One region of the Pseudomaricurvus sp. genome, then DNA from elsewhere that is predicted to be linked to it. Evidence: predicted binding sites of a transcription regulator. Region 1 holds the regulator's gene; each other region holds the start of a gene.
What was found. The regulator PhoB, encoded in region 1, activates phosphate uptake and scavenging genes when phosphate is short. The targets are predictions, from matches to a motif close to TGTCATAAANNTGTAACA.
Positions count from the first base shown of each region.

Region 2: a site for PhoB is predicted at 1,734-1,751, ahead of ACTG33_RS13315 (porin). Genes of this name have one in related genera too.
Region 3: a site for PhoB is predicted at 1,884-1,901, ahead of ACTG33_RS02350 (malonyl-CoA decarboxylase). Genes of this name have one in related genera too.

Region 1 covers NZ_CBFIHX010000048.1:960-9,148, reverse strand. Annotated here, with positions in the region: gene ACTG33_RS08495 (HDOD domain-containing protein) at 1-924, shown strand, start outside; gene ACTG33_RS08490 (VOC family protein) at 952-1,323, opposite strand; gene ACTG33_RS08485 (dicarboxylate/amino acid:cation symporter) at 1,368-2,636, opposite strand; gene ACTG33_RS08480 (HU family DNA-binding protein) at 2,797-3,069, opposite strand; gene ACTG33_RS08475 (chorismate--pyruvate lyase family protein) at 3,191-3,793, shown strand; gene ubiA (4-hydroxybenzoate octaprenyltransferase) at 3,890-4,891, shown strand; gene phoB (phosphate regulon transcriptional regulator PhoB) at 5,095-5,805, shown strand; gene ACTG33_RS08460 (hypothetical protein) at 5,931-6,128, shown strand; gene phoR (phosphate regulon sensor histidine kinase PhoR) at 6,357-7,658, shown strand; partial or broken gene ACTG33_RS08450 (hypothetical protein) at 8,167-8,189, shown strand, end outside.
Region 2 covers NZ_CBFIHX010000105.1:2,642-10,830, reverse strand. Annotated here, with positions in the region: partial or broken gene hrpA (ATP-dependent RNA helicase HrpA) at 1-1,571, shown strand, start outside; gene ACTG33_RS13315 (porin) at 1,904-2,971, shown strand; gene ACTG33_RS13310 (hypothetical protein) at 3,090-3,677, shown strand; gene ACTG33_RS13305 (MlaA family lipoprotein) at 3,765-4,484, shown strand; gene ACTG33_RS13300 (SpoIIE family protein phosphatase) at 4,797-5,984, shown strand; gene ACTG33_RS13295 (STAS domain-containing protein) at 6,140-6,628, shown strand; gene ACTG33_RS13290 (TerB family tellurite resistance protein) at 6,629-7,084, opposite strand; gene dusA (tRNA dihydrouridine(20/20a) synthase DusA) at 7,183-8,175, opposite strand.
Region 3 covers NZ_CBFIHX010000009.1:43,481-51,669, reverse strand. Annotated here, with positions in the region: gene ACTG33_RS02360 (hypothetical protein) at 1-176, shown strand, start outside; gene ACTG33_RS02355 (class I adenylate-forming enzyme family protein) at 252-1,718, shown strand; gene ACTG33_RS02350 (malonyl-CoA decarboxylase) at 2,005-3,336, shown strand; gene ACTG33_RS02345 (class I adenylate-forming enzyme family protein) at 3,604-5,298, opposite strand; gene ACTG33_RS02340 (aldehyde dehydrogenase family protein) at 5,408-6,844, opposite strand; gene ACTG33_RS02335 (thiamine pyrophosphate-binding protein) at 7,047-8,189, opposite strand, start outside.

The DNA.
Region 1 (8,189 bases):
CAGAAACTCAAAACCCGGGGGCCGGATGAAGAGGAATTGCTGGCGGCGGTGAAAACCTTTACCGCGAAGCGCATCAAGCAGCGCCTCGAAGAAACCCTGGAGCTTCCTCCATTACCGGAAACCGCACAGCGGATCATCAATCTGAGAGTCGACCCCAATGCCGATGTGGGGGATCTGGCCAACATCGTCGAAGTCGATCCCAGTCTGGCGGCGCAAGTGGTTAGCTGGGCTTCCTCCCCCTATTACTCGGCGCCGGGAAAAATTCGCTCTATCCACGATGCCATCGTTCGCGTGTTGGGTTTTGATATGGTGCTGAATTTGGCACTGGGCCTGGCGCTGGGGAAAACCATGTCGATTCCCAAAGACGGTGTCCACGGCGCTACATCCTACTGGAAACAAGCGGTGTATACCGCCGCCACGGTAGAGGGGCTGGTCAGAGTCATTCCTCGCGAGCACCGTCCTGGTTTTGGTATGGCTTACCTCTCTGGTTTGTTGCACAACTTCGGCTGGCTGGTTTTGGCCGAAGTCTTCCCGCCGCAGTTCAACCGAATTTGTCGGTGCATGGAAGTGAATACTCACATGCCGCCGCACCTCGCAGAGTTCTATATCCTGGGGGTGACTCGCGAGCAGATTGCCAGCTGGCTGATGCAGCTGTGGGGCATGCCGGATGAAGTGATCATCGCACTGCGGCACCAGAACAACAGCAGCCCTGCCGAGGTCGAGCACGGCGAATACGCCAAGTTGGTGCTTATCGCTCAGCGGCTGCTGCAGCAACACGGCATTGGCCAGGGACCGCGCCAGGGGATCCCAGACGCGTTGTTCCGTGAGTTACAACTGGACAGAGACAGAGCGCAGCAGGCGGTTGAAGCGGTACTGGAGTCCTCGGAAGAGCTGGATAATATTGCCCAGCAGTTGCAGGCATAAGCCTGCAGCGGGCTTGATCGTTAATCGCTAGTTTTCTGGCTCAGACCAGACGGCGTACTCGTTGCCGTTGGGATCGCTGAAGTGGAAGCGTCGGCCACCGGGGAATGAGAAGATGTCTTTGAGGATAGCGCCACCGGCTGAGGTGACTCTGGCGAGGGTGTCTTCGAGAGCGTCGCTGTAGAGCACCACCAGTACGCTGCCGTTTTCGGTGGTGGCCACCCGATCCGATTTGAAAAAGCCGCCGTCCAGGCCGGCATTGTCGAACGCGACGTATTCCGGGCCATAATCCACAAACGACCAGTCAAACGCCTCGCCAAAGAAGCGCTTGGTGGCTTCCAGGTTGCGGGCGGGGAGTTCAACGTAATTGATTTTGCCGGTTTCTTTCATAGGGGCTGTCATAGGGTCTGAGTCCATCGTGCTGATGGACTTCAGCTTAGCTCATCTTAAGGCTTGCCGCTGTTTTCAAACACTTGCTGATTCCAGGCATCTTCACTTTTAGCGACGGTCATCGTCACCATCGAATCGCCCGTCACATTGACCGCGGTGCGGATCATATCCAGCAGACGGTCGACGCCGATGATCAGAGCGATGCCCTCCACCGGCAGACCCACTTGCTGCAGCACCATGGCCAGAGTAATCAGCCCTACACCCGGCACACCCGCGGTGCCAATAGAGGCCAGTGTGGCGGTCAGTACCACGGTCAAATACCCCGTGAGGCCAATATCAATCTGATACGCCTGGGCAATAAACGCGGTCGCGACGCCCTGCATAATGGCGGTGCCGTCCATATTGATGGTGGCACCCAGCGGGATAGTAAACGAGGCAACGCGGTTATCCACACCCAGTTTTTCCTCGGCCGTTCTGAGTGTCACCGGTAGAGTGGCACTGCTGGACGAGGTGGAAAAGGCAAACATCATCACCGGTCGCAGATGCTTGAAGAAGGCAATCGGATTGACCCGCGTCAGCAACTTGAGCATCAGGCCATACACCCCAAAGCAGTGCAGCAGCAGCGCCAAAACCACGGTGGAAAAGTAGAGGCTCAGTTCAATGATGGCGCCCGCACCCAGTTCGGCAAACAGCTTGGCCAGCAAACAGAAAACACCGTAGGGGGCCAGCTCCATCAGGATGCCGACCATTTTCATGATGACCGAGTCCAGATTGACGAACCACTCGCGCACGGTCTGGCCGGCCTCACCACAGCGAGAGATGGCTATCCCCATCAACAGTGAGAAGACAATCACTTGCAGCATATTGCCCTCAGCCATGGCTTTCACCGGGTTGCTGGGGACAATACTGACGAGGACGTCCTTGAGGGAGGGAGCGTTCTGGGCCGAAAAGGCAGTGGCGGCTTCCAGTCCGATGCCGTCGCCGGGGCGAATCAGGGCACCCAGCAGCAGCGCCAGGCTGATCGCGACAGCGGTGGTAACCAGATAGAGTGCGAGGGTTTTACCCGCCATGGCGCCCATACGGGAGTTTTCCCCGAGTCCACTGGAACCACACACCAGTGAGACAAACACCAGCGGTACAACCAGCAGTTTGAGCGAGGCGACAAACATCTTGCCCACCGCATCCAGCACGCCATTGACCAAGATGTCGTCCAGCCAGTGTTGCAAGGTGGAACCGGACAAGCCACTGTTGTCGATCAGGTTGATCAGTATGCCAACCCCCAGGCCGGCCGCCATGGCAATTAAAATCCGTGTTGTCAGGCTCATGCTGAAGTAACCTCCTGGCTGTTGGTGTGCAAAATCGTCTCCTGTAAAACAAAAAAACGAAAGCCGGGGCTTTCGTTTTTAGGGCATTAACTGTTGGGGCATTGAGGGGCTGATAGGCCTCTGTCAGCAGAGCTAATACACTTCAGTGTTTCTAACACACTCAGTTAACGGCGTCCTTCAGGGCTTTACCGGGTTTAAAACCGACTGAGGTGCTGGCTGGAATCTGAATGGTTTCACCGGTTTTCGGGCTGCGGCCGGTGCGGGCGGCACGATGACGCTGGGTGAAAGAGCCAAAACCGACCAGGTTGACGCTGTCGTCACGGCTCAGGGCGTTAGTAATTTCTTCGAAAATGGCTGAAACCACATCGTTTGCTTTGTCTTTCGGCAGGTCGGCGGTATTGGCAACCGACTCAACTAAGTCACTCTTGTGCATAGGAAATTCCTTATAAAAACGCAGTTTTTGTTATTATCGACCCGCATTAAACCAATTGGCTTGGCGGTGGTAAAGCACTTCTTGTCCCCGGCTGCTGTAATTCCGAACAATTTGATGATTTATGCTACCGATTTCCCTGAAAAACGGTGCCCATAGTTGGCACTCGGCCACTGCCCTGACACTCAGTCTGCAGGGCCAGTCACAGCACGTTCAGTCAAAACACAGCACCCTACTCGACTGGCTAAAGCACCCGGGCTCGCTCACCGCCCGGCTGCAGGCCCACAGTCAGGGTGCGTTTTCGGTCGAGGTGCTGACGCAACACTGGGGTCGAGCGGAACCCATGGAAGCCAGAGCGCTGGGGATCTCGCCGCGCGCGCGGGTGTTGATTCGTGAAGTCATCCTCAAAGGCCACAACCAACCCTGGGTGTGGGCCAGAAGCCTGCTGCCGGAGCGCTCTTTAACCGGCTCACTGCGGCATTTGCGAAAACTCAATAACCAGCCGCTGGGTGGTTGGTTGTTCAAACAGCCATCGCTGCAGCGGGACCCTCTGGAGATCAGCTGTTTCGGCCAAGGCGATAGCCGTTTGCCGGCTGCTGTTGTTCAAGGTTGTGATGCACAGCTGCAAAACCAGACCCTTTGGGGGCGTCGCTCTGTGTTCTACGTTCAAAACAAGCCCATTCTGGTGGGGGAAGTGTTTCTGCCGGATTTCATCGATACCCTCTAGCCGTTACACTGCCGACGCCCGTGTAGATACTTAATTAGACGTCCCTAGATACTTAGTCAGACGTCCGTAGATACTCAATTAACAGAAAGCCACAACATGACTCCAGCCAAGAAGAGAAAGTCCAAGAAGCCAAATCGCCCACCGCAGAAGCCAAAGGCTGCCAAACCGGCCAGCCGTGGGCCCTCGGCAAAAACCGCGAAGGCTGCACCAAAGCGGTCGGGCCCGTTGTCGGGGTTGCTGGTCTGGGATCACCTGCCCTACTACTGGCAGCTAACCCGTATGAATCGTCCCATTGGCTGGCTGTTGCTGCTCTGGCCGACGCTGTGGGGACTGTGGCTGGCCGCCGGTGGCTTGCCTGATTGGGATGTACTGCTGATTTTCGTATTGGGGGTGGTGTCCATGCGCGCGGCTGGTTGTGCCATCAACGACTACGCCGATCGCAACGTGGATGGTCACGTCAAACGCACCCGCGAGCGGCCTCTGGCCAGCGGTAAAATTCAGCCGAAGGAAGCGTTGGCGGTGTGTGTGCTGCTGTGTCTGCTGTCTTTTGTACTGGTGTTGTTTACCAACAAGCTGACGATTCTGCTGTCCCTGGGCGCGGTGGCGCTGGCCGGCTGTTACCCGTTTATGAAGCGCTATACCCATCTGCCGCAAGTGGTGTTGGGTGCTGCCTTTGCCTGGAGTATCCCCATGGGCTTTGCCGCCCAGACCGGTGAGGTACCCGCGGAATGCTGGCTGATTTACACCGCTGCAGTGATCTGGACGGTGGTTTATGACACCTTCTACGCGATGGTGGATCGCGACGACGATTTGCGGATTGGGGTGAAATCCACCGCCGTGCTGTTTGGCGATCAGGATCGGGTGATGACCGGCAGCCTGCAGGTGATGGTTATCGTGACCCTGATGATGGTGGGTCAGCGGTTTGAGTTGGGGTCGGTCTACTATCTGGGACTCGTGGCAGCCTCGGGCTTGTTTGTGTATCAGCAATACCTGATTCGCCATCGCGATCGGGATCAGTGTTTCAAAGCGTTTCTCAACAACAACTGGGCCGGATTTGCGATTTTCGCCGGTATTGTTGCGGACTATCTTCTTCGATAGCGGCTCTTAGCGTCGCTATCCTCCTTCAATGGCTGGTTTCAGTGAAAGGCTGTTGCTGTGTGGGGTGTGTCACAGATTGGCCTGAAAACGGAAAATCTGACAGTGGCGCTATGTGACAGCTATATTTAAACCCGAGGCTGTAACAAAAGATTCACAAAAACACTATTTAATGCCCGTATCAGAAAACAGCAAAGGCAGAGATGATGCCCCAGAAAACAATATTGATCGTCGATGATGAGTCCTCCATCCGGGACATGCTCCGCATTGCTCTGGAGATGGCGGATTATCACTGTATGGAGGCCGAAGATGCACAGCAGGCGCACAGCCTGATCGTGGATCGCAAGCCTGATCTGGTGCTGCTGGATTGGATGCTGCCGGGCACCAGTGGTATCGAGCTGGCCCGTCGCCTGAAGCGTGACGAGGTGACTTCGCAGGTGCCCATTATTATGCTCACCGCCAAGGGCGAAGAGGATAATAAAGTACAGGGACTGGAAGTCGGTGCCGATGATTACATCACCAAGCCCTTCTCGCCTCGCGAACTGGTCGCGCGCCTGAAGGCGGTTTTGCGTCGTACCGATACTCTGGCAGACAGTGGCCCGATTACTGTTGACGGTTTAACCCTCGATCCTGTCAGCCACCGTGTCACCATCAATGACACGCCAGTGCAGATGGGTCCTACCGAGTACCGTTTGCTGGAATTCTTCCTGACGCACCAGGAGCGTGTTTACACCCGCAGCCAGCTGCTCGATCACGTCTGGGGCGGCAATGTGTATGTGGAAGAGCGCACCGTGGATGTGCATATCCGTCGCTTGCGCAAGGCGCTGCAACAGGACGATCACGACCGTTTTGTGCAAACCGTGCGCGGTGCGGGATATCGATTCTCGCTGAAAGTGTCTGCCGTGAAAGAAATTTGAGGGTTGTCACCCGTTTGCGGTGTGTCATCTTTACTGGACTTTCCGCGCCACATGAATACAGTGTGATGTTTCAGTCTTCGGTCTAAGTCAGACCCAGGGCACAGAGTCAAAAGGTAGAGGGCTTGATGAAACGCACACTGGTAATTTCAGCGATGATCCTGATGTCAGCTCTGGTTGCTGGTGGTTGTACCAGCGCCAAAAAAATTGGCAAGGAGATTGGTCATACTACCCGGGACGTTACACGTGACATTGGCCATGCCACCCGTGATGCGGCCAAAGAAGTTGATCAAGCGGTTGATGAAGCCATTACTGACGATCTTTAAGGTCTGTAACGTGCCGATCACTGTGCAAAAGCAAGGGTTGTCTAACCCATTGCCATCCCAAATCATCACTCATCATTCAGCCTTGTCTTGCTGGATTGAATCTCAGATCCGTCGTCAGCACCCGCTTTTTCAGTACCCATTGCCAGTCCGGCACTTCTTAGACTCCACAGCTGTTGGTCAACCACGACCAATCAGGCAACTCAGTCAACAGCACGAAGGGAATCAACATTGAACAGAGGTTTTTCCGCTGAAATCCGGCGGATCATTGTTTGCACACTGGTGTGTGTGGTCTTCGGATTAATGAATGGCTACCTGACCTGGACACTCATTGCCGGTGGCGCAGTCTACATGGCCTGGATGCTGTGGCAAATGCATCGTCTGGATGCCTGGCTGCAAAACTCCCGTCGTATTCAGCCACCTGATGCCAGCGGTATCTGGGGTGACATCTTCGATAATATTGTGCGACTGCAGAAGCGTCAGCGGCGTGAAAAGAAGCGTCTGCAGGCGGTGGTCAAACGCGGACAGGAAATCACCTCTGCCCTGCGCGACGGTATTTTGTTACTCGACCGTCAGGGCAATATAGACTGGTACAACGCCGCTGCCGGTCACCTGTTGCACCTCAGGCATCAGGACCAGGGCAACCCGATCTTCAACTACGTGCGCCATCCCGTATTCATTCAATACATGGACAAAGGGGAGTATACCGAACCTCTCGATCTGCCCTCGCCTCATACCGGTGATGTACATCTGCAATATCAGATTACCCGTTTTGGTCAGGGTGAATGTCTGGTTCTGGTGAGAGACGTCACCCGCCTGCACAAGCTGGAGCAGATGCGCAAAGACTTCGTTGGCAATGTCTCCCATGAGCTGCGCACGCCGCTCACCGTCATCCGCGGTTATGTGGAGACCCTCAGCATGTCACCGGATCTGCCGGCGCCCTGGGAGCGAGCCCTGCAACAGATGGAGCAGCAAGGGATTCGGATGACCAGCCTGATTAACGACCTGTTGGCGCTGTCCAAGCTGGAAACGGACGATCGCCACAATACGCACAAACCGGTGGCTCTCAAACCGTTACTGCAGCGAATCCGCGGTGACGCAATAGCATTCTCCGGTGATCATCAGCACAGTTTCAAACTCAACTGCCCGGATAACCTGGCGCTGCTGGGTAACGAACAAGAGCTGCAAAGTGCCTTCTCCAATCTGATATTCAACGCCGTTAAATATTCAGCGGACGGCAAAGAAGTGTCGATCGATGTGGAGCAAAGCAGTCTGGGTTTAAATGTGGCCGTTACCGACGAAGGTGAAGGCATCGACACCGTTCATCTTCCCCGCCTGACAGAACGTTTCTACCGCGTGGATGGCAGTCGTCAGTCAAAAACCGGTGGCACCGGTCTGGGGCTGGCGATCGTCAAGCACGTACTGTTACGTCACGGCGCCAAGCTGGATATTCAGAGTAAGCTGGGCAAAGGCAGTACCTTTACCTGTATGTTTCCGATTCAGAGTGTGGTGACGGAGGCGAAGTCGGCGTAAGTGATCATGCGCCGCGTTCCACACACTGATTTGCTTCTAAAGCATTAATTGTAAAAATCAAATCAGTCCTTTGAATGGCTTACTCTGTCACCGAATGAGAAAGGAATCTCATCGGTGGTCAAATCAGTTGGCATTAGCCTCAATCTTGTTGAACACATTACAGCATCCAAGCTACCATTCGGCCATACAAAAGGAACGTGTATAGACACGCGCTGTTCACTCGCCATCACTCCAAGGAAAAGGAGCCTCCCATGCTTGGTATTTCTTCGTCCCTTTCCTTCAATGAATTGCACAAAATCAAGCTGATAGTAAGGCTAATTCGTACCTATGGGGGAGTGAGTTCAATCGGAGAGTGTTTTTCTTTGTGAAATAGAACTGCTCAATTTTGAAAGTAATGGCGCTGTTTATAGATTGTATTTTTAACAGTTGGCATTAAATTGATAGCCCATTACCAAAACTTGTTTACTTATTTAGCTACCGACTTAAGAAAAGATCAAAGGATTGACATATGAAGTTAGTAAAATCCGCTTC
Region 2 (8,189 bases), on a different contig from region 1:
AAGCCAAATCCCGCCGCCGCGATATCCTTGTAGACGAGGAAGCTATCTACCGCTTTTACGACGAGCGGGTGCCAGTGGATATCGTCAACCTGGCGGGTTTTGAGCACTGGCGCAAATCCGTAGAGCTGGACAAGGAGAACCCGCAGCCGCAATTGTTGTATCTGACTCGGGATTACCTGATGCAGCACGATGCCAGCGCCATCACGGAAGCCCAGTTCCCGGCGGAGTTGAGTTGGCAGGGGCTGACTTTTCCTTTGAGCTATCACTTCGAGCCCGGTCATGCGGAAGACGGCGTCAGCATTCAGGTGCCTGTGGCTGCTTTGCATCTGGTGCCTGAGCACCGTCTGGAGTGGCTAATCCCCGGCATTCTGCGGGAAAAGTGCATCCAGCTGGTGAAGGGGTTGCCCAAGCAGTGGCGCAAGAACTTTGTGCCTGTGCCCAATTACGTTGATACCGCGCTGGCGTCCCTTAGCCCTGACGATGTGCCTTTAACGGAAGCATTGGGACATCAGCTGAAGCGCCAGACCACCATCGATATTCCTGAGGATCAATGGCTGCAGGTGCAGCTGGATGATTACTACCGCTTTAATATTCAGGTGGTGGACGAGCGTGGCAAGGTGTTGGCGCAAGGGCGGGATCTGGCGAGTCTGCGTGAGCGCTACCGGGATCAGCTGCAGCAAACTCTGAAGAGTAACGACGATTCCATTGAGCGCTCCGGTATTACCGAGTGGGACTTTGACGAGCTGTCCAAAGATATTCGCCTGAAACGGGCAGGGATGAGCATTACCGCCTATCCGGTATTAATCGACGAGAAAGACTCGGTGGCACTGCGTCTGAGTGATAACCCGCTGGAAGCGGAATACACCACCCGTCGCGGCATCACCCGCCTGGCCTTGTTGCATTTGCAGAGCAGCGTCAAATACCTGCGCAAGGAGTTGTTGAAAGGCAAGGATCTGGGGCTCACGGTGGTCTCCCTGGGTAAGCGGGATGCGGTGGTGGACGACATGATTATGGCGGCTGTCGCAGATGCCTGTTTTAGCGGTGAGATCCCGCGTACTCAGGAGACCTTCCTGGGTTGTATCGAGGCCGGACGGGATCAGATCACGGCTCGTGCCACAGAACTGGAAAAGCTGATGGTGACCGTATTGTCGGAAGTGGTCTCCATTAAGAAAAACATCAAATCCAATAAGAATGCTCTGGCGATTGCGGTGGCCGCGGGGGATATCAACCAACAGCTGCAGCGTTTAATCTACCCCGGCTTTTTGTATCAGACTCCACAGAAATGGTTGCAGCAATACCCCCGTTATCTGAAAGCCATTAATTTAAGACTGGAAAAAGCACCCTCCCAAATTCAGAAAGATAAAATCTGGACGGCGGAAGTGGATAGCCTTTGGGAGCCTTGGCAGCAGAGACTGGAGAAAGAGGGCGAGGCCAGTGTGTACGCCAATGATCAGCTGGTGCAATACCGCTGGATGCTGGAAGAGTATCGCGTCTCTCTGTTCGCTCAATCTTTGAAAACCCTGATGCCGGTATCGGAGAAACGCCTGAAAAAAATGTGGGCAGACACTTAACCCACAATTATTTCAATATTGTTACATGTGCATTCAATTCTTGATGTAAATGTCTATTTCCCAGGAGCCAGTAGGGGATTTACCCTCTGGCTTCACTTGGATTCTTCATAAGAATATTTATTTTTAAGCCTTTAGAAATAAAAAAAACCTTTTTTAAGCTCCCGTCATATTACTGAAATATTACCTGTTCAGAATGCCCCTCCATAACGTAATCACCGAGCAAGGGTTGCGTTTCAGACTTACTAACACTGTGTCTGTTGGAAGTGAATAAAAGCTCCAGCGACATTTATTTAGCGTGTCTATTACAACCAAAATATTTAGGGGATGACTCCATGAAAAAGTTACTTCTGCCAATGGCGATCGCTGCTGTAATGCCTACAACTGCTTTCGCAATGGGCGAAACCGACACCACGTTCTATGGAAAAATGAACGTGACTGCGGTTCACTCCAATTTTGAATCTTCCGTCGATGGTAATGACGAAAGTGGCTGGAATTTGAACAGTAACGCTTCCCGCGTAGGCTTCAAGGGAAAGACTGAGCTGTCCGAAGGTCTGTACGCAATCTACAAAGCTGAAGTCGAAGTGTTTGTTGATAGTGGTATTTCCGGTAGCAGCTCTGACGACCAAACCTTCAAGCAGCGTAACATCTACGTAGGTTTGAGCGGCAACTACGGTACTATCTTTGCCGGTCGCAGCGATACCGTTTTGAAGTTGTCTCAAGCTAAAGTGGATCTGTTTGGCGATCTGCAGGGTGGCGATATCAAAAACTGGATGTCTGGTGAAACCCGTTCCAGCAACGTCATCAACTACACCTCACCAGAAATGGCTGGTTTCTCTGTGTCTGTAATGAGCATCCTGGGTGAAGATGCCGGTGACCGTCGCGATGGTTTGCTGGACAGCTACTCAGCGGGTGTGACCTTTAAGCACGAAGGTCTGTACCTGGCTTTGGCGCGTGACGAAAACGTGAAGTCTGGCAGCTTTGAAAAGCAATTCCTGAACATCAACCGTTTTGTGGCTTCTTACAAAATTGGTGATTTGACTCTGGGCGGTATTTATCAGCAAGCCGAAGACGCTGATAACTACGATGACAACATCACCAATGCCACTAACTCTACTTACGACGAAGACAGCTACGTATTGAGCGCATCATACAAAATCGGCAACTTCAAGTTGAAGGCCCAATATGGTGAAGGCGAGTATGAAGTGAACGAGGTAGAAGTTGGTGGCAGCAGGTTTGACGACGAGTTTGAGCGTGAAGCATGGATTTTGGGTGTTGACTACAGTTTGGCCAAATCCACCAAGATTTACACTTACTACTCCAACATCGAGACCAGCGACAATCTGGTGTCCTACAGCGAAGAAGATGATGTCTTCGGTATTGGTATGGAGCACAAGTTCTAATCACGTGTAAACGCAATTAGAACAGGGAAGGGTGCTTCGGCGCCTTTCCTTTTTACAAAGCCTGTGATTTAGTCAGGCGATTACATCTATTGAAGTGATCATTTTTGTGGAGAAAATGATGAAAAAAATTACCTGGATTGCAATGGCCGTAGCCTGCACGTTTCAAATATCTTCCGCAGCTGTGTTCGCTGAGGATGTGAAGTGCGGTGAAGATGTCGACATGGCCGATAGCCTGGATTTCAGTAAGTTGCATATTGATTGCGACAACGATCCCGATATTGTTTTTGATCCTGAAGAGGGTACTAAACTCTTCGGTAAGCACACCAAAGCCATCGATACCTATGCTGCAGAAGAGAGCGCAGGTTCAGAAGCTGCCGCCCCAGCTCAGCAATTGGCTTACCGCGAATCCCCGAAAACCTCAGTGCCTCAGCAGGATTTGTCATCAGGCAAAGCCGCTGCAGCGGCGGTTACCGGTTCAGCGGCACAGAGTGCACTGAATCAGGCCGAGCAAGCTGCGGATAACGCAGGTGTCGCCTTTAACATTCGTGAGCCCTTCACGACGACCGGTGGCCCTGATTCTGCCCTGAAAGGCCTTTATGTCCAAATGGCGCATTACTGTCCAAATGGCTGGGAAAAGCTGAAAGAGTGGTCTGTCCCCAATCAGTCTGGCTATTATTTACACTATCAATTCCAGTGCGCCAAATAATATTCGCAAAATGGTCGGGTAGAGGCGCTTTGCCTGTCATCCGACCTGAGCTAAAATGGCTCTTCCGTTGATTGCAGGAGAGGCATTGTGGCATTGAAAGCCCGATTTATAACACTTACAGCAGGATTGCTGTTGCTTACGTCCAGCCAATACGGGATTGCTAATGACAGTTCCGAGATCGAAGACCCCTGGGAAGGGGTGAATCGTAAAATATTTGTCTTTAATGACACTCTGGATACTTACTTCTTGAAACCCATAGCCAAAGGCTATCGGGCTGTCACACCAGACCCGGTGGAAACCGGAGTCTCTAACTTCTTTTCCAATCTGTTGGAAATCAATAACGTCGTCAACGACCTTCTGCAGGCCAAGTGGGCCCAGGCTGGAAATGACACCGGTCGTTTGCTGGTCAACTCCACCGTGGGGATTGGCGGTTTGTTCGATGTGGCACAACACTTTGGGATGCCGCGCAGTGAGGGCGAGGACTTTGGGCAAACCTTCTCTGTTTGGGGGGCGGGCCAGGGACCTTATATTGTGGTGCCTTTCTTTGGTTCCACAACGCTTCGGGATGGGGTTGGCATGCCTTTTAATGCCTATGTTCACCCTCTGACTTTGGTGGATCATGTGCCTACCCGCAACAGCATCTATGCCGGTGATCTGGTAGATACCCGAGCTTCTTTACTGGACGCCGAAGATCTTCTCAGTGGTGACAAATACACTTTTATTCGTGATGCTTACTTGCAGCGTCGTGACTATCTGATCAACGACGGCACTGTCGAAGACAGTTTTGGTGATGACGGCGATTTCTGATTCAGCCAAATCAAGTGGGTGATTATTGGTTCGTGCGGTTACTTATTGACTGAGTAACCGCCAATTCTGTGCAGTAACTTAATAGTAATTCAATACAGTATCTTTTCAGCTATGCCTTCGGTGAAGCGCTTGCAGCGCCCGTGCTATGGGAGTAGTGTTGTCGCTTCTTTCTTTTCTGGCTATAAAAGACGGTTAGTGTTCCACCCAGTTTTCCTGAAACGCCATTCTTGGCGCATGAAGAAACCCAGAGGTGAGTGGCTATTAACCTTTCTGCCTGGTCAGTGTATGTCCCATAGGTGATACGGGTGGATCATGCCTCCAGAAAACCGCAAACTCCTCATCATTGATGATGACACCATTGTCAGACAGAGTGTGGTGGCCTACCTCGAGGACAGTGGTTTCGAGATGCTGGAAGCGGATCACGGAATCCAGGGATTAGCTCTGTTTCAGGAGCACGCCCCTGAGGTCGTCCTGACAGACTTGCGAATGCCCTCAATGGATGGCCTGCAAGTACTCGAAAAAATTCATCAGGCCTCGCCGGAAACTCCAGTCATTGTGATGTCCGGTGTCGGTGTCATGGGCGATGTGGTGAAGGCCTTGCGCCTGGGCGCCTCTGATTTTCTCATTAAGCCTCTCGTTGATATGGAAGTGCTCGTGCACGCGGTCAGCAAAAGCCTGGAACGGCGAGATCTACTGGCACAGAACCAGCGATACCGGGAAGAGCTGGAAGCAGCTAACAGCGAGCTTAAAGACCATCTGCGCACCCTGGAGAAGGATCAGCAGGCCGGTAGACGGGTTCAGCAACAACTATTGCCACCCACACCCGTGAAGCGGGGCGGCTACTGCCTTGAACACAAGGTGATTCCCTCACTGTTTCTCAGTGGCGATTTTATCGATTTGGGCTATTTTCAAGATCGCTACCTGTGCTTTTATCTCACGGATGTCTCGGGTCACGGTTCTTCATCCGCGTTTGCCACCATCTGGGTCAAACACGCCTCGGGTGAAATCGCCCGTAATTGGCAACTGTTCGATGGCTCCCGTTCGGTCTCGGAAGATCTCAATATTGCCTTGTCAGAGGTGAATCGCCTGCTACTGGAGACACGTTTGGGACACCATATGACTTGCCTGGTGGGAGTCCTGGATATACAGTTGCACCGCTTGCACTATGTGGTCGCAGGGCACCTGCCTTTAATGGCGATGCTGACTCCCGAGGGAAACCGGTTTCTGGAGGGCAAAGGGCGACCGCTGGGGCTGTTTTCACAACAGGAATGGCCACAATATGAAGTGGATTTTCCGCCTCAGTCGACATTATTGGCGTTCTCTGACGGTATACTGGAAGTGATGCCGCCGCAGGACTTGCTGGAAAAAGAGGATCATCTGTTGCACATGTTGACGGATGCCGGAGGTGGTCTGACGAATGTAATCAGGGCGCTGAAGCTGGACGCCATTGACGATGCGCCGGACGATATCGCCGTGCTCAGTCTTGTGCGTGGTGATTAGTTTTGTCTGTACGCAGTGAATAATCTTGCAGCAAGTCTGTAAAGACAGGAAAACTTTGTGGCAATGGCCGCAATATCCGGCGCGAAACTTGCGTGCCAATAGTAGATTTTTTGATTAGAAAGCCAAGGATGCTCATGCATCAATAGGTATCGGGTATGCAACAAGGCAAGATCTGGGTCGCTGACCACGCGGGCGTCTACGTGATTAAAATGGTAGGCGACGTCAGGCTGACACTGTGTATGTCTTTTGATCAGTTTATCAGTGCTATGTTTGAGGCGGATGATTTCGCGTCTATCATTTTTGACCTCACTCAGGCGGAAGCCATCGACAGTACCACTCTTGGGTTGATGGCAAAAATCTCCATTCTGGCTGAGCAGCGCAAACAGCTGCGGCCTGTCATTATTTCCACCTCTCCCGGAATCAATCGTCTGCTGGATACCATGGGGTTTTCAGAGATTTTCGACATCATGACTCAGCTTCCCGATAAGCTGCAGGTCAGTCAGTGTCTGGAGGCCAGCGAGATGGATGAGTGCACCGCGAAGAAAAAAGTGCTGGAAGCCCATAAGATTCTAATGGACCTCAATGAGCAAAATCGTGAGGTTTTTCAAGACCTTGTCAAAACCCTGGAAGACTCTTCAGCCTGATTAATCATCCATATCCATGGCGGCTTTTTTGGTGCGGATAAAATCCGTGTGCGAGACATAAATCAGTTCGCTGACGCGGCGAATGATGTGCTCTTCGTACTTGTCCAAATCGCCATCGGCAAAGGCAATACGCCACATACCCAGCAGCAGGTGGCATTTCTCCTCCTGACTGAACTCATCGTTAATGCAGCGGGTGAATTGATACAGCGAAGTGGATTCTTTGCTCTCCTGACGTGCCCGATCAATGAGTTTGTGTAAGGTGTCGTTATCCAGTGAAAACTGGCGGCGAAGCTCGCTAATCAAGGCCTGGGTTTCATCGTCATCAAAATGTTCGTCAATAGTGGCCACATCGATCATCAGGGCGGCAGCTGCCAGCTGTTTGGTGTCCATGGTGTCGATGACTTCTTCGTCGGTTTCAAGCAAGTCTGAAAAAAACGTTTTGAGTCCGGCAAGCATATACAGCCCCTGTCGTTAGTGGTGTGTTAAAACTCAAGTAAGTGATGTGTTAAATCTGAGTTGATCCGTTCGATGGCCCGATCAACTGACGCTAAGCGTCAAAAGTTGACCAAGGCGATGGCGTCTTCCAGCACTGCAATACTGGCGTCCGGCTTGTGGGCGTTCTCACTGATGTGGCGGCGGAAGCGCCGTGCACCGGGCAACCCCTGAAACAGCCCCAGCATATGGCGAGTCATGTATTTCAACAGCTGCCCTTCATTCATTTGTTCCTGACAATACTCGACAAACTGGGCGGCGATCTCTTGGCGCGACGCGATGTAGTGATCGTCCTGATAAAAGCGTTTATCCACCTCTGCCAGCAGGTAGGGATTGCTGTAGGCTTCACGGCCAACCATCACGCCATCCAGTCCTGTGACCTGTTCCTCACATTGTTCCAGAGTGTGCAACCCACCATTAATGACAATTTCCAGCTCAGGAAATTCCCTTTTCAACTGATGAACCATATCGTAACGAAGGGGAGGTACCTCCCGGTTCTCTTTAGGGCTCAATCCCTGTAGCCAGGCCTTGCGAGCGTGAACGATAAACGTCTTGCAGCCGGTTTTGGCGATGGTTTCCACAAAGCGGGCCATGCCTGGGTAATCTTCCATGTCATCAATACCGATTCGGTGTTTGACCGTGACATCAATGCTGACAGCGTCCTGCATGGCTTTGATGCAATCGGCTACTTTTTCAGGGTGTGCCATCAGAATGGCCCCAATCATGCCGTTCTGCACTCGGTCACTGGGGCAGCCACAGTTCAGGTTCACCTCATCATAGCCCCAATCTTCGGCCATCTTGCTGCGGGTTGCGAGATCCGTCGGGTTGCTGCCGCCTAATTGCAGGGCAAGGGGATGCTCATCGGGGTTATAACGTAAAAAGCGTTCCGGATCGGCGTGGATTAAAGCCCCGGTGGTGACCATTTCCGTGTACAACACCGCATGGCGTGAAATCAGCCGCCAAAGGTAGCGACAGTGACGATCGGACCACTCCATCATCGGGGCCACGGTAAAGCGGCGATTAATGGGCTTGTGCAGATTGGAGGGAATGTTCAAACGGGATACCACGG
Region 3 (8,189 bases), on a different contig from region 1:
AAGAGAAAGGCAGCGTTAATCCAGACTTTGCTGCCGGTACTCTGATGGGCAAACGTTACGTTAACGAAGACGATTCTGTTGAGCTGCTGTGCGTAAAAGCGGGTGAAGGTGCTCTGGCCATTGATGGCAAAGTGCTGCCGACTAAAGACGCCAAGCCTCTGCCGTCTTCCGACTAAACGCCCTTTATTGACTAATTGCCTTTTACTGACTGAGTCGTTGTTTGATCTATGAACATTGTATTGATATTACAAATGGCTGCCGAAGCAGGCGCCGACCGTGTGGGCCTGGTTTGCGACGGACGTCGCTGGACTTACGGTCAGCTACTGGAAGCCGCCAAAGGTGCCGCCGAAGTTTTCATCAACAGTGGTTGTGAGCACGTCGCTCTGCTGGATGAAAGCAGTGAAGCAGCGCCTATTGCTCTGTTTGGCGCTGCCATGGCTGGTATCCCTTACGTCCCGCTGAATTACCGTCTCGCGGACGACGCACTGGGCGCCCTGCTCGACCGTATCAAACCCGCTTACGTCATTGGCGATATCGATCGCACCAATCGGCTGAGTGAAGGCCACACCTGCGCGACTCGTGAAGACTTCGTCAAAGCCGCTGAAGAAGCTGCCCCGACTGCCTCCGGCGAAGAACGTGAAGGCGAAGGCATTGCTGCCCAAATCTTTACCAGTGGTACTACGGCTGCTCCCAAAGCGGCCCTGTTGCGACACACCAACCTGCTCGGTTATATCCTCGGCGCTTACGAGTTTATGACTGCAGAAGAATCCGACGCTCAATTGGTCTGTGTACCGCCTTACCACATTGCCGGTATTTCCGCGCTATTGAGTTCTTTTTACTCCTTGCGTCGTATTGTTATGTTGCCTGCGTTCGATCCGGACGTCTGGCTCAAACTGGCTGAAGACGAACAGGTCACCAATGCCTTCCTGGTACCGACCATGCTGGCCCGTGTGATTTCGCGCATGGAAGAAACCGGTAATGCCACCCTGCCTTCGGTACAATCCATCGCCTACGGTGGTGGACGTATGCCTCCGGAGCTGATCGCCAAGGCACTGGATCTGTTCCCGAACTGTAACTTCACAAACGCTTACGGCCTGACTGAAACCAGTTCTACCGTGGCTCTACTGACCCCGGAAGATCACCGAACTGCGCACCAGTCTGATGATCCAGACGTTCGTGCACGTCTGGGCTCTGTAGGCAAACCCCTGCCTACGATTGAACTGGAAATCCGCGATGACGAAGGCAAAGTACTGCCTGCCGGTGAGCGTGGTGAGATCTACGTTCGCGGTGAACAAGTTTCCGGTGAGTATCGCGAAAAGAGTGTTCTGGATGCCGAAGGCTGGTTCCCGACTCGCGATGCAGGCTATCTGGACAGCGAAGGCTACCTGTTCCTCGCGGGCCGCGCTGACGATGTGATTGTACGCGGCGGTGAAAACATTTCACCGGGTGAAATCGAAGATGTTCTGGATACTCACCCAGCGATTGCCGAAGCTGTGGCGGTCGGTGCTGCCTCCGTTGAATGGGGCGAAGCGGTTGCGGTTGCGGTGGTGATCAAACCCGACGCAGAAACACCCAGCGACGATGAATTGCGCAAGCTGATCAAGGATCACCTGCGTTCTTCTCGCGTGCCGGAGCAAATCGCTGTTGTCGATGAACTGCCCTACAACGAAATGGGTAAGTTACTTCGTCGCGAAGTTAAAAAGCTGTTTGAGGATTGATTGCCCACACTTAGGGGAATCATCAACACAGCCACTGAAAAAGGCCGCTGCGTAGGTTGCGGCCTTTTTCTTGCAGACCACCTGTCTGCACACGTTGATTAACGTCAACCATACCGCCTTATCCTTCCAGCCAGACTCCACGATCCAGCGCATAAACAACCCCTGTGCTGCATATCTATGATACGGCCAAGGATATACACAGAAAGTTTTAGACAAAAAAGTTTTAAGCAAGAACATCACTCAAGGAAGTTTCATACAATTTGTTGTCAGGCAGGAGATTTCGTCTATGAAAAAGTTCAGCCAATGGGTCAGCTCAATCGCCGAAGCAGGCCGTGAGTTTCTCCCCCTTCGCAACCGTCAAGATAAAAAACAAACCCTCTCCGCCCTTTGCCACCAACTGTGTACCAGTAAAGGTGAAGCCATGGGTACAGCCATTGCCCACGAAGTCGTGCAGGCTTATCAGGCACTGACGGATCAGGAACAGCTGGACTTTTTCAATCTGCTCTACAAAGAGTTCAGTCCAGAACCCAAAGACATTCTGGCTTGCGCAGAAGCTTTTAAGCAAAACACCAACATGGAAACCTACCGTGCTCTTTATCACGCCGTAGAAGCTCCACGCCAAAGACTGTTCAGCCGCATTAACATGGCACCAAATGGTACCGAAGCCTTGATCTCAATGCGTACCCAGCTGCTGACTCTGCTAGACCAGCAACCGCATTTGGCCGGTATTGATTACGATCTGAAGCACTTGATGATCTCCTGGTTCAACCGCGGCTTCCTGACTCTGGAACAAATCAACTGGCGCACTCCGGCACAAATACTCGAAAAACTCATCGAGTACGAAGCCGTACACGAAATGACCGGGTGGGATGACCTGCGTCGCCGTCTCGCCGAAGACCGCCGCTGCTTTGCATTCTTCCATCCTGCACTGGACGATGAGCCGCTAATCTTCGTAGAAGTTGCCTTGGTTAAAGGCATGGCCGGCAACGTGCAAGCCTTACTGGCAGAGCCTGATTCTGTGGAGACTTCCGACACAAACGGTAACGACAAAAATAACGACTTTGATACCGCGATTTTCTACAGCATCAGCAATTGTCAGGAAGGTTTGAAAGGTATCTCCTTCGGTAACTTCCTGATCAAGCAGGTAGTACTGGAACTGCGCAGTGAATTTCCACAACTGAAGCAATTTGCTACCCTGTCGCCGATACCAGGTTTTCGTAAATGGCTTAAGAAAGAACTGGAAAATGCCGACAGCGCTCTGTTCTCCGAAGAAGACCGGCAAAATCTGCAACTACTGGACGCCTCCTCCTGGGTCGAAGACACGGCTCAGTGTGAACTTCTGCAACCCCTGCTGACACGGCTCTGCGCTCACTACCTGTTTAACGCCAAGAGAGGTCAAAAGCCGCTGGATCCTGTTGCACGCTTCCACTTGGGTAACGGTGCCCGCATTGCCCGCCTGAACTGGCTGGGTGACACATCGCCCAACGGTGTTAAACAATCCGCTGGTCTGTTGGTGAACTACGCTTACGATCTGAAGTCGGTCGAAGAAAACCACGAAGCCTTCGTCAACGCCGGCCAGATCGATATCTCACCCGAGTTTCAAAAATTGCTGAAATAAGAAGGGAATCAGGATGACAGTATCCGGAAACGGATGCTGCATTCTCAACGAAAGGAACGCCGTGTTCACGGAAAATGGATATTGAGTTCACGGCAAAATGGATATTGAGTTCACGAAAGAGACTTAGCCATTTAATTTATGACAGATGGGGGGGGACTGCTTTTACAGTTTTTGTCTTCTTTGGGTTGAGATCAGGAGCGCATAAAGTATGCGCTCCTGATTGATTGCCTACAGGCAGCTGGTAATGGTAGCAGGTAAGATAGGTTTTTACGCCTGCTCTGCAGCCATACGCTCCGCCACCAGCTTCTTCAGCTCTGGACGACGAATCTTATTACTGCCGGTCATAGGCAATTCTTCTTCACTGAAGAAAAATGCGCGACGAGGAACCTTATAACTGGCCAGAGATTCTTTTGCAAAAGCTCTCAGGCCGGCTTCATCCAGCTCTTTGCCTTCACTTAACAGAACGCAAGACACAACAATCTCACCCAACGTATCGTGCTCAATCCCTACGGTAAAGACGCTTTGAATTGCATCATGCTGCATCAGGATTGAATCGATCTCGGTGGGAGACACATTGGCACCACCTGTTTTAATAATGTCGCCAAGGCGACCTTTCCAAAACAGATTACCCTGCTCGTTAAAATAGCCCGCATCCGCCGTGTGTATAAAGCCTTCGGCATCAAAGGTATCTTCCGGCGCTATTTTCAAATAGCCTGTTGTCAGAGTGGGTCCTTTGACGACAATTTCACCGGTCTCGCCAACAGGCAAGGTTTCACCGGTATCCTGATCAACGATTTTAATCGTATTACCTGGCAGTACCGGACCATTGCTGCCGTCGGTAATCTCACTACCCGGACCACCAACCACAAAGGTAAATGTCTCAGTCATGCCATAACCGGCAGGCTGATGCCATGTGGAATTAATCGCCGGATGTGACTGTAAAATAAGATTGGCATCGACATACTTCAATGTAGATAAGTCAGCATCCAGCCAGCCCGGGCACTCGGTCAGGCGCGCCTCCTGATGGGGCCAAAGATGTGGCAAAGAAACTTTTTCATCCAGGAATAACTGTAAAGCTTCTTCTGGGTCAAAGAATCTCTGCAAGACCAAACAACCGCCAACGGTAAAGGTACTGCCAAACGCCATACAGAAGTTGCCGGAAAAGAAGAAGCCATTGGCACTCCAAACCCGTACTGAACTGTCTGCCTGATAGTAGCGACCAAAGCGCCAGCATTGCATCATGGCCGCACGCTGAGTTTGTTGAATCGCTTTGGGCAGTGCAGTAGAACCTGAAGAGAAGAAAATCAGTCCACGGTCTAATGGACACGCCGCTTCAATGGTTGCATCGACCAACTCAGGCTTAATATTTTCGCCAGCTTCGATGAACTCGCCCCAACCTTGAATACCTTTCTCTCCACGATCAGTATCAATGTTGATAACCCGACGGAGGAAGGGCAATTCCGCTGTTTTCAAGCTTCCGGGAACGGATTCAGAGAGCTGAGGGATAATCGCGTGTACGTCGTCGACAAAGTTTTTAGAAGCGACGCCGCTCTCCAGAATCACCACCTCGACATCGGCTGTTTTCAGCTGATATTGCAGCTCTTGCTGGGTAGAAAACGTATTCAATGCCACGACCACTGCACCGGCCATTGAAGCACCAAAGGTACTGAACACCCACTCCGGACGGTTGCTAATTAAAACACCAACACGGGTATCCTTGGTCGCACCTGCGGCCAATAAGGCACTGGCAACCTTGCGGCACTCTGCGTACATTTCGTTGTAAGTCCAACGACGTACCTGGCCAGATAAATCCTTCCAACAGAGAGCCTCATTATCACCAAACTTCTCTGCAACCTCTCTCATAAACTCACCCATAGTCAGTGAGCCTAAAGCGTCATCAGCGAGAGGCGGTCCTTGAAATATCGACAACGCCTGTTCGCCATTCATGTTCTGAGGAGACATGATCCACTCCATCAATCTTAATATTAGTTATTATGATCACTGGCCATTTGGCCACTTAACCAACCATTAGCCACAACAAGAGATGCCGTGGCTCAGATACCGAATTAAATTACTCGGCTGCAGCGGGCTCATACCCTTGAATAGCTTTGATTTCCAGGTATTCATGAAAACCATGCTCACCCCATTCACGACCGTTACCGCTCTTCTTGTAACCACCGAAAGGCGCATGAAAATCAAAACCGCCGTTGATGGACAGAGAGCCTGCACGCACTCGGCGAGCAATTGAACGACATACATCCAAATCATTACCGGCGACAAAACCCGCCAATCCAAACTCAGTGTCGTTAGCGATTTCAATGGCGTGATCAATATCGTCATAGCCAATAATGACCAATACCGGACCAAAGATTTCCTCGCGGGCAATGGTCATATCGTTACTGACATTGGCAAATACAGTGGGTTTGACATAAAAGCCTTTATCCAATCCCTCTGGACGGCCAGGGCCACCAGCGATCAACTCAGCGCCTTCATCGATGCCTTTGTGAATCAATGTCTGAATAGAAGAAAATTGCTTTTCAGAAACCACAGGTCCCATCGCAAAATCACCATTTGGATCACCCACAGTCACTTGAGTGATGGCCTCTTTGGCAGCGGCAATGGCGTCATTCATTCGGGAGTTAGGCACCAGCATGCGTGAAGGCGAACTACAGGTTTGGCCGGAGTTCACCATCATGGTGGTCACACCACCGGACACATTTTCCGCGAAGTTGTCATCGTCGAGAATAATATTGGGGCCTTTGCCGCCCAGCTCCTGACAAACACGCTTAATACTCTTGGCAGAACGTGCAGCGACATCCGCACCAGCGGTTTCAGAACCAGTGATCGAAATCATATCCACTTCAGCGTGCTCGGCCATGGCCGGACCAATAACAGAACCTTTGCCCTGAACCATGTTGAATACGCCCGCCGGGACGCCGGCAGCATCGAGGATTTCAGCCAGAACCTGTGCGGAATAGTGAGATTCCTGTGACGCTTTCAGTACCACAGTACAGCCGGTGGCAATGGCCGGGAAGACCTTGACTGTCACCTGGTTCACTGGCCAGTTCCAAGGTGTGATAAGACCGCAGACACCAATAGGCTCTTTCACAATCAAGCTTGCACCGTGCAACTCTTCAAACTTGAAATTTTTCAGCACATCAATGGCTGTTGTTAAATGTCCCAGACCCAGGCCGATCTGAAAGCTGTTCGCGAGGCCTTGAGGCGCGCCCATCTCATCAGTGATTGCAGCTGCCAGATCTCCAGAACGCTTGTTGTACTCGTCCAGGATTCTTTCGAACAGGGCCAGACGTTCTTCACGAGAGCTTTGGGACCAGCTTGTAAACGCTTTACGTGCCGCTTGTACTGCTTTATCAACATCCGCTTCAGCACCCAGAGCAATTTTACCGGAAACGTCTTCGGTTGCAGGGTTGATAGTATTTACGGTTTTCAGTTCGTCAACAGGATCAACCCATTGTCCATCGATATAAAATTGCAATGATTCGCGCATAATTCTCTCACCCCGCAGTGGTTTCGCAACGACTGTTTTATCCAAGTTTGGACTAAGTTTTGGACTACGTTTTAACTAAGTTATGACTACGTTATGTAAGCTATGACTACGTTTTAACTACAGCAGTCACTAAAACTGTGACAACCTCACCCAACACCTTTTAAAGGTGTTGGGTGGGGTTCATAGCAAATGCATCGCTGGCTTAGTAGGCGTCTTCTGCGTCTGCACCGTAACCCGCTTTAAAATCGGTATACCAGGATTTAAATTCTTCGTAGTTAGGCGCGTCCATGGCGTTGGCGTAGGCATCAACTGGAACCTGAATCACAACAGGCTTCTTCTCGGCCATAGCACGCTCAATAGCAGCCTCAACGGTAGGTGCAATATCAGCCTCGTTTTCAACGTATTCGCCATGAGCACCAAAGCCTTCTGCAATCTTGTCGAAACGCACCCAATTACCCCACTGGGCTTCTGTTTCAGGAGAATCAGGACCAATCTGCTTCTTCCAAACACCCACTTCCAGACCCCAGGCGTAGTCACACGCTACCACAGTCACGATAGGTAATTTCTTACGAACTGCGGTTTCCAGTTCATTCAGTGAAAACATAAACGAAGAGTCACCGGTCACGAAGACAACAGGGCGTGTGGCGTCAGTAGCCAGCGCAGCACCAATAGCGTAAGGCAAGCCCGTACCCAACTGACCTGTGTTTTGGTTCCAAACCAGATCTTCAGGTTTATATTGGCTGTAAGTCCAACCGTAGATGGTGGTTGAACCGCCATCGGCAGCGTAGATCGCATTATCAGGAATAACTTTAGTCGCCTCAACGATCAAGCGAGCAGGATGCACGGGAGAGCCACCAGTAGGTACTTCATCCAACAGTTTTGCCTTCCACTCTTTTTGCATGACTTTCCAGTCGGCAAACTCACTCGTTCCTTCACGCTGATAATCGGCGCCCAACGCTTCCGACAGTTGCGGCAGAATGTCGCGCATGCAACCGACCAATGGTGCGTCGATAGGACGGTTAACACCCATAGCTGATGCATCGCGATCCAGATAGATCCACTTACGGTTGGCATCACCTTTTTCCCAGTGACGACCAATACCCATATGCACAGGTTCGCCCAGCTCAGTACCGATAGCGATACACAGATCCGATTCACTGGCGGCAGCGCGGCCCGCAGGAGAGAAACCATAAGCAAAGGTACGATCTTCCTGACCTTTAATGGTCATGGCGCAGCCAGAGGTTTGCAAAATAGGACAATCCAGCTTTTCAGCCAGGGCAGCAACAGCAGCGTGAGAACGGGAGGTAAACATACCCTGTCCTACCAGCATTACAGGTTGCTTAGC